DNA from 3 places in the Citrobacter farmeri genome. Region 2 is predicted to be linked to each of the others. Evidence: predicted binding sites of a transcription regulator. Region 2 holds the regulator's gene; each other region holds the start of a gene.
What was found. Region 2 encodes PurR, which represses purine synthesis genes. Its sites were predicted from a motif close to CANGCAAACGTTTGCNTG; they were not measured.
Positions count from the first base shown of each region.

Region 1: a site for PurR is predicted at 1,729-1,746, ahead of purH (bifunctional phosphoribosylaminoimidazolecarboxamide formyltransferase/IMP cyclohydrolase). Genes of this name have one in related genera too.
Region 3: a site for PurR is predicted at 2,033-2,050, ahead of pyrC (dihydroorotase). Genes of this name have one in related genera too.

Region 1 covers NZ_CP077291.1:108,367-111,509, forward strand. Annotated here, with positions in the region: gene purD (phosphoribosylamine--glycine ligase) at 1-20, opposite strand, end outside; gene purH (bifunctional phosphoribosylaminoimidazolecarboxamide formyltransferase/IMP cyclohydrolase) at 32-1,621, opposite strand; rRNA gene I6L53_RS00550 (16S ribosomal RNA) at 2,245-3,143, shown strand, end outside.
Region 2 covers NZ_CP077291.1:2,495,328-2,498,470, forward strand. Annotated here, with positions in the region: gene I6L53_RS11700 (MFS transporter) at 1-924, opposite strand, end outside; gene cydH (cytochrome bd-I oxidase subunit CydH) at 1,094-1,183, opposite strand; gene purR (HTH-type transcriptional repressor PurR) at 1,477-2,502, shown strand; gene punR (DNA-binding transcriptional activator PunR) at 2,499-3,143, opposite strand, start outside.
Region 3 covers NZ_CP077291.1:2,754,206-2,757,348, reverse strand. Annotated here, with positions in the region: gene bssS (biofilm formation regulator BssS) at 10-264, opposite strand; gene dinI (DNA damage-inducible protein I) at 617-862, opposite strand; gene pyrC (dihydroorotase) at 938-1,984, opposite strand; gene I6L53_RS13020 (lipoprotein) at 2,087-2,647, opposite strand; gene grxB (glutaredoxin 2) at 2,778-3,143, opposite strand, start outside.

The DNA.
Region 1 (3,143 bases), 2.4 Mb from region 2:
CCGATAACTAATACTTTCATGTCTCGCTCCATTAATGGCGGAAGTGGCGCATGTCGGTGAAGATCATTGCAATACCGTGTTCATCAGCGGCAGCAATCACTTCATCATCACGGATAGAACCGCCAGGCTGGATCACGCAGCTCACACCGACGGCGGCGGCAGCATCAATACCATCGCGGAAAGGGAAGAAGGCATCGGAGGCCATGGCGGAACCTTTCACTTCCAGGCCTTCATCAGCGGCTTTGATCCCGGCGATTTTGGCGGAGTAGACGCGGCTCATCTGGCCTGCGCCAATGCCGATGGTCATGTTCTCTTTGGCGTAAACAATGGCGTTGGATTTAACGAACTTCGCGACTTTCCAGCAGAACAGCGCGTCACGCAGTTCCTGTTCGGTCGGCTGGCGCTTAGTGACCACGCGCATTTCACCGGCAGTGACCATCCCCAGATCGCGGTCCTGAACCAACAGACCCCCGTTAACACGTTTGAAATCCAGACCCGGCACGCGCTGCGCCCATTGGCCGCAGGTCAGAACGCGAACGTTCTGCTTGGCGGCGGTGATTTTAAGCGCATCTTCGCTGGCGGACGGGACGATAATCACCTCGACAAACTGACGGGAAATAATGGCCTGCGCGGTTTCCGCATCCAGTTCGCGGTTGAAGGCAATAATGCCGCCAAAGGCAGAGGTCGGATCCGTTTTATACGCACGGTCGTATGCATCGAGAATCGAGGTGCTTACCGCTACGCCGCAGGGGTTAGCATGCTTCACAATCACGCAGGCGGGTTCGGCGAACTCTTTGACACACTCCAGCGCTGCGTCGGTATCAGCGATGTTGTTATAAGACAGCGCTTTACCCTGTACCTGGGTCGCGGTAGCAACGGATGCTTCTTTAACATCTTCTTCTATATAGAAGGCAGCCTGCTGGTGGCTGTTCTCGCCATAACGCATATCCTGCTTCTTAATGAAGTTCAGGTTCAGCGTGCGCGGGAAACGACCTGCGGCTTCTTTGCTTTCGCCGTGATAGGCCGGAACCATGCTGCCAAAGTAGTTGGCGATCATGCTGTCGTAAGCGGCGGTGTGTTCGAAGGCTTTAATTGCGAGGTCGAAACGGGTGTCGAGGGTCAGTGAGCCTTCGTTAGCATCCATCTCGTTAATAATGGCGTTGTAGTCGCTGCTCTTCACCACAATGGCGACATCTTTATGGTTCTTCGCGGCGGAGCGCACCATGGTCGGCCCGCCAATATCGATATTCTCTACCGCATCTTCCAGTGAGCAGCCTTCACGGGCAACGGTCTGGGCGAACGGATAAAGGTTAACAACCACCATATCGATTGGCGCGATACCGTGCTGTTCCATAATCCCGTCATCCTGGCCGCGACGACCGAGGATGCCGCCGTGTACCTTAGGATGCAGGGTCTTCACGCGTCCATCCATCATTTCCGGGAAACCGGTGTAATCGGAAACTTCGGTCACCGGCAGACCTTTCTCTGCTAACAGACGGGCAGTGCCCCCTGTCGACAGTAGCTCCACACCACGTGCGGAAAGTGCCTGGGCGAATTCGACGATACCGGCTTTGTCAGAAACACTGAGCAGAGCGCGGCGGACTGGACGACGTTGTTGCATGGTAAATCCCCTGGATTTGACGATTACAGAGAGCGTTAGCTGAATTTTTCGTGAAAAACTTAGCTAACGCCCCTTACGGGGCATCCTTTCTTTTGCGGGGGCATTGTAACGAAAACGTTTGCGCAACGCTCGCGAATTTTTCTTTTTCGATTCTGGCGCTAATTTTCTCTCTATAACGATCCCATGCAGGAGGAAAGATCGGGCAAATGATCCCTGTGATTGTGGATAAGTCTGTGTGTAAAAGGGTATAAGGCGGGGTTTTGCTGGGGAATGCAGCAGTCAGTCATTTTTCTGATATTTTTCTATTGCGGATACTCGGGAACTCCCTATAATGCGCCTCCATCGACACGGCGGATGTGAATCACTTCACACAAACAGCCGGTTCGGTTGAAGAGAAAAATCCTGAAAATCAGGGTTGACTCTGAAAGAGGAAAGCGTAATATACGCCACCTCGCGACAGAGCGCTGAAGCGCGTCGCAACTGCTCTTTAACAATTTATCAGACAATCTGTGTGGGCACTCAAAGTGACATGGATTCTTAACGTCGCAAGACGAAAAATGAATACCAAGTCTCTGAGTGAACACGTAATTCATTACGAAGTTTAATTCACGAGCATCAAACTTAAATTGAAGAGTTTGATCATGGCTCAGATTGAACGCTGGCGGCAGGCCTAACACATGCAAGTCGAACGGTAACAGGAAGCAGCTTGCTGCTTCGCTGACGAGTGGCGGACGGGTGAGTAATGTCTGGGAAACTGCCCGATGGAGGGGGATAACTACTGGAAACGGTAGCTAATACCGCATAATGTCGCAAGACCAAAGAGGGGGACCTTCGGGCCTCTTGCCATCGGATGTGCCCAGATGGGATTAGCTTGTTGGTGAGGTAACGGCTCACCAAGGCGACGATCCCTAGCTGGTCTGAGAGGATGACCAGCCACACTGGAACTGAGACACGGTCCAGACTCCTACGGGAGGCAGCAGTGGGGAATATTGCACAATGGGCGCAAGCCTGATGCAGCCATGCCGCGTGTATGAAGAAGGCCTTCGGGTTGTAAAGTACTTTCAGCGGGGAGGAAGGGGATGTGGTTAATAACCGCATTCATTGACGTTACCCGCAGAAGAAGCACCGGCTAACTCCGTGCCAGCAGCCGCGGTAATACGGAGGGTGCAAGCGTTAATCGGAATTACTGGGCGTAAAGCGCACGCAGGCGGTCTGTCAAGTCGGATGTGAAATCCCCGGGCTCAACCTGGGAACTGCATTCGAAACTGGCAGGCTTGAGTCTCGTAGAGGGGGGTAGAATTCCAGGTGTAGCGGTGAAATGCGTAGAGATCTGGAGGAATACCGGTGGCGAAGGCGGCCCCCTGGACGAAGACTGACGCTCAGGTGCGAAAGCGTGGGGAGCAAACAGGATTAGATACCCTGGTAGTCCACGCCGTAAACGATGTCTATTTGGAGGTTGTGCCCTTGAGGCGTGGCTTCCGGAGCTAACGCGTTAAATAGACCGCCTGGGGAGTACGGCCGC
Region 2 (3,143 bases):
CACTACCGCAAAAGTCGCCGCCCCCCATACCACCATACCGATCGCCGCCCCCAGTTCATTTTGTGCCAACAAGGGGATGGCCAACATAATCATCATCAGCAGCAGCAAAAAGCCCTTCAGCGTACCGTTAACCGAGCGATCGGCCAGTTTGCCACCGAGGTAGTTACCAATGGAAAAGCCCACGCCGATCAGAACCAGCATCCCGGTAACAAAGGCCGGAGTGGCATGGGTGATGCTTTGCAGGACGGGTGAAATATAGGTATACAGCGTAAACATTGCGCCCGCCCCCAACACGGTGGTCAGCAGCGCAGAAAGCACCTGAGGACGCATTAACACCGCGAGCTCTTTTTTCACTTCCGGTCGCGCCCCGGCACCGCCTTTCGGCAACGAGAAAAAGAGACTCAGCATTGAAATCACGCCCAGACCCGCGGTTGCCATGAACGACATTCGCCAGCCGATGGTTTCACCCAGCCAGGTCGCCGCCGGAACGCCGCCGATGTTGGCGATGGTCAGCCCCATAAACATCGTGGCAACGGCGCTGGCCTGTTTGTGCTTCGGCACCACGCTGGCTGCCACAACGGAACCCAGGCCGAAGAACGCGCCGTGGTTAAGGCTGGTTAAAATGCGTGACAGCATCAGTGTGGTGTAATCCGGAGAAATCGCCGAGAGCACGTTACCAAGCGTAAAGATAGCCATCAGAAAAATCAGCGCATTACGTCGCCCGCGATGTGACAGCAGCAGCGTCATCAGCGGTGCGCCGACCATCACGCCGACCGCATAGGCGCTAATCAGCATACCAGCCGCAGGAATAGACACATCGACACCACGCGCGATGACGGGTAATAGCCCCATCGGCGAGAATTCGGTCGTGCCGATGCCGAATGCGCCGATAGCCAGCGCCAGTAACGGATAATTAATTTTCATGCAGTGATGACTCCGGCTCTTCGCGACGGATCGCGATGCTTAACTAAGAGTCAAAAGCATGACATCAATCACAAAAAAAGAGAAGTTAACAAAAATACAAAAGACTTTTGCAGATTCAATAACAATATGGCAGGAGGTTCGAGGGAGCAGACACTCCCCCGAGGGGAAATCAATGCATTGCCGCTGTCAGACCGCCAGCAACGATTAAAGCCAGAACAATAAACGTGGTCACTAATGAAAATTTCAGATCGGTGCTCATCAACTTTTCTCCTTTTTATTCCCACACAAAAAGTGATATAGCGCATTTTTGCACACTTGAGTGCAAAAATCTCCCACGATTTAGAGTGATATGTGCTTTTAATACTTCCCCTTTTCGTTAAGATCAGCCAAAATTCGACGCTTACTTGATTAGCGTACCGGCCATTGACCCCTTCCTGACGCTCTGTGGCGTTTTCCCGTCATGCCGCACCCACGATGTTGCGCACAGGATGAGTAAAGGCAAACGTTTACTTGCGTATTTTAATGTTCAGGTTGGGTCTGGAGTGAGATTTAATGGCAACAATTAAAGATGTAGCGAAACGCGCAAACGTTTCCACTACAACCGTATCACACGTAATTAACAAAACGCGTTTCGTCGCTGAAGAAACACGCAATGCAGTGTGGGCGGCAATCAAAGAATTGCACTATTCCCCCAGCGCTGTTGCCCGTAGCCTGAAGGTAAACCATACCAAGTCTATCGGTTTGCTGGCGACCAGCAGCGAAGCCCCCTACTTTGCCGAAATTATTGAAGCGGTTGAGAAGAACTGCTTCCAGAAGGGCTATACCCTGATCCTTGGTAACGTCTGGAACAATCTGGAAAAACAGCGTGCCTATCTGTCCATGATGGCGCAAAAACGCGTTGATGGTCTGCTGGTGATGTGTTCCGAATATCCCGATCCCCTGCTTTCGATGCTGGAAGAGTATCGTCATATCCCGATGGTGGTTATGGACTGGGGCGAAGCCAAAGCCGACTTCACCGATACCGTAATTGATAACGCCTTTGAAGGCGGTTATATGGCTGGCCGCTACCTGGTCGAACGCGGACACCGTGAAATTGGTGTGATTCCGGGGCTGATGGAACGCAATACGGGCGCTGGCCGTCTGGCCGGTTTTATGAAAGCGATGGATGAAGCGCTGATTAAAGTGCCAGAGAACTGGATTGTACAGGGCGACTTCGAGCCTGAATCCGGCTACCGCGCCATGCAGCAAATTTTGTCGCAAGCGCATCGCCCAACGGCGGTCTTCTGTGGCGGCGATATTATGGCAATGGGTGCCCTTTGTGCCGCCGATGAGATGGGCCTTCGCGTACCGCAGGACGTATCGCTGATCGGCTATGACAATGTGCGCAACGCCCGCTTCTTTACGCCAGCATTGACCACCATCCACCAGCCTAAAGATTCCCTGGGTGAGACAGCCTTTAACATGCTGCTGGACCGTATCGTCAATAAGCGCGAAGAGTCGCAGTCCATTGAGGTCCACCCGCGCCTGGTGGAGCGTCGCTCCGTTGCGGATGGTCCTTTCCGCGACTACCGTCGCTAAACGTCTTCTGCGGGAGTCTCGTCAGGCTCCCGCAACCACTCTTTGTTCAGCGTTTCGCTGTCTCCCAGATAGTCAAGCAGCCAGATTAGCGCGGGTGACATATCATTCTGCTGCCAGGTCAGGCAACACCCCGCATCCGGGAAAGGGTTCTCCAGGTTCAATGCCACCCACTGTCTCTTATTGAGATACGGCTTGGCAAAATGCGTCGGCACCATACCGACACAAAGCCCGGCGCTGATACAGGTCGCGGAGGAATCCCAGTCCGGAACCACCACCCGCTTCTGGTTGTCCAGCAACCAGGTCACGCGTTTCGGCAGCGTGCGGGAGGTATCTTCCAGTACCAGTGACGGCCAGTTGCGCAACGTGTCATCACTGAGAGGCCCGCTCATGGCGGCCAGCGGATGTGTGCTGGCAACGACACAACACCAGCTCAGCTTGCCCATATCGCGGAAGGTGTATCGTCCTCCGACCGGGATCGCCTGGGTTGCGCCGATAGCGAGTTCAACCCTGCCATCTGACAGCGCGTCCCAGACGCCGTTGAACACCTCCTGAAAGACCAGCAACTCCACGTCATCAAAGTGGCGGTAAAAATCGACAATCAGCTGTCGCGTACGCTCCGGGCGCACGATATTGTCCACTGC
Region 3 (3,143 bases), 260 kb from region 2:
TCCGTCTCGTTAATGCCGACGGTACTCATTGACCTGGTAATCGCCGGATTCGATTTTGGCAATGCCGGCTTCTAATATCGAAATAAATTGTCTGGCAACATCGGTGGTTAACCAGAGCGTTTGACCCACTTCCGTACCATCTGGTTCAGGGCGATTCGGAGTCTGGTAGTGCAAACGCAGCATCAGCGCGTCATAGCTATCTACGGTGCTGATGTCCCATCCCACAAGCGGATGAGTCTGAATGACTTCATTATTCTTTTCCATCATGCCCCCTAATTCGTGTTACAAGACAACGGTTTTCGAGGTTCAATGCGTTTTTATCTGAAGCAACTTCAGTATATCAATAAATAAGGGTATTCACTGAGATTTTAAAGAGGGAGGAGCATAAATTTCTGCAAATTAAGAATTTATGAGTAATTAATCACCATCTTGTTCACTCTTTTTAAGTATGTTGTGCAATATTTTTGCGTGACAGGTGAAAATATAATCAATTGTCAGGACGGCGTGGTTTTTTAAATGGAGCCTGTAAAGAGGTTGTCTGAAGGATAGCAGGATAAAAATGACAGGATAAAAAAAGCCGGGGCGACCCGGCAAAAAAGACTACGGCATAGCATTTTTATTCTTTAATGAACCAGTCGTCGGCGCTCTCCCAGGTTTCCTGGAGAATTTCGCTGATCCGTTCTTTATCCTCTTTCGTCGCGCCGATCACGGACAAATTATTCGCCGCAGCGTAACGAACGGTCACGTTACCGTCATTGTCGGGAAAGTGGTGAGTAATACGGCGGGAGAGTTCACCTGCCAGGGCGTCAATGGCACCGGCAGGCAAAGGTGAAGTTTTAGCAATAGTGACTTCAATACGCATAATGGCCCCCTGTTGAATATACTGGTTATTTATACAGTTAACTTGACCAGGTTACAACAGGCGGCGCTGTTTTTTTTACTTTTTGATTGACCAGCGTACCGTTTCGCCCCCGAGGAACGGCACCAGCGTATCGTCGGTCAGCGTGATGCTCTCCGGAACCTGCTGCTCCTCACGTACCAGCTCAATGAAGGTTTCATTCACCGGCAGACCGTAGAATCGCGGACCGTTCAGTGAACAGAAGGCTTCAAAGTGCGTCAGGGCATTCATCTCTTCAAACACGCTCGCATAACTCGCCAGCGCCGTCGGGGCGTTAAAGCATCCGGCGCAGCCACAGCTCGATTCTTTACGATGACGGGCGTGTGGGGCGGAGTCGGTACCGAGGAAGGCGCGTTCAAAGCCGCTGGCAACCAGTTCTCGCAGTGCCTGTTGGTGTACATTGCGTTTCAGGATCGGCAGGCAGTAAAGGTGTGGGCGAATCCCACCCACCAGCATGTGGTTACGGTTAAACATCAGGTGCTGTGGCGTGATCGTCGCGGCCAGTAACTCGTTACCATCACGGACATACTCCGCCGCATCTTTGGTGGTGATGTGCTCAAAGACGACTTTCAGTGCGGGCAGGCGCTGGCGCAGGGGCTCCATCACCGTCTCAATAAAGCGCGCTTCGCGGTCAAAAATGTCGATATCGGCGTGGGTGACTTCGCCATGTACCAGCAGCGGCATACCCAGTTTTTCCATGCGCTCAAGTACCGGCATGATTGCATCAATGGAGGTGACACCATGGCTGGAGTTGGTGGTGGCATTGGCCGGATAGAGTTTTGCCGCGGTGAAAACGCCTTCGCGAAAACCGCGCTCCAGTTCAGTGGGGTCGAGCGTGTCCGTTAAATAACAGGTCATCAGCGGGGTGAAGGTGTGTCCGGCAGGGACCGCATCGAGTATGCGCTGACGGTAGGCGATTGCCGCATCCACCGTGGTGATCGGTGGTGCCAGGTTGGGCATCACTATCGCACGTGCATAAATGTCGCTGGTGTACGGCACGACCGTTTTCAACATTTCGCCATCGCGAAGGTGAAGGTGCCAGTCGTCTGGGCGGCGAATCTTTAAAACCTGGGAGGGTGCAGTCATCAATATGCTCCGGCTGGGGGATGTCATTTTTGCCGGAAACAAAGGATATGCGGAAACGTTTTCGTTTGCACGTAAAAAAAGGCGCCGCAGCGCCTTTGTCGGTTAATCCGTGAACGGGATGATAATTTCGCCCGGTTTCACTTCAATTCCTTTCGCATATTTCTTCGCCAGCGCTTCGCCCTTGCTGCTGTCTTCGCGCAGGACATACGCCGGTTGCTGGTTAAAGTAATTGCGTAGCGACTGGTTCAGATAGGGCATCAGAGTTTGCAGCACCGACTGCATTTTTTCCGGCGTCACGGTGGCATCCACCACTTCCATTTCCTGCAGGAAGATGGCGCCTTTTTCTTTATTAAAGACTGGCAGCGCTTTCAGTTTCAGCTTGATGGTTGCCTTCTGGCTACCAAATAGCGAATTCATATCCAGGTTTGCATCGCCGGTCAGCGTCACTTTGTTTGGCTCTTCACGCCCGATCTGGCTGGCGAGGTTGTTCAGTACGATATGTGCATCGGCAACGCCCGGAAGTCCGATATCTTTGGCAAAGTTGTTACGCTTTTCGAGCGCCTGATTAATTTCTTGTTCACTTACGGTGTACTGTGTGAGCTGATTACAGCCGGTCAACAGGCCGCCAACTATCAATGCGGCAGCAAAAAAAATTCTCTTCATGGGGTTCCTCTACATGATGCGATCATCATAATCCTGACATAACGCAGCATGTGTCACCAGCGCGCACTCCGCCAGTAGAAAAAACTGAAAATAGCGGTGGCCTGTATAACCCAGCCACCGCCGGCGAACGTTAAATTGCCATGGATGATAACAGATTGATCTGCGTCTGTTTCGCCATATTATCGCGATAGTCTGCGACGCGTGTTGGCCAGTTAATACCGGCCACCAGCGTCAGGTTACGCAGCAGAGGAAATAACTGGATGTCATCTTCGGAAAGTTCACCGTTCACGCCATTTGGTTGCACGATGAGCTTGTCCAGTGCGCGTAAATCATCACTGATTTTTTTGGTCAGGCCAGCGGAATGTGCCAGATGATCGGCAAAACTGCCGATCATCGCCTCTTTCTTTTCAGTAAAGTATTTGCGCGCTGAAGGCGAGGAAAATTCATCAAACGCAGATTTTGCGAAGCGGGGTAGCAGCAGGTGGTTGGCGTAGCT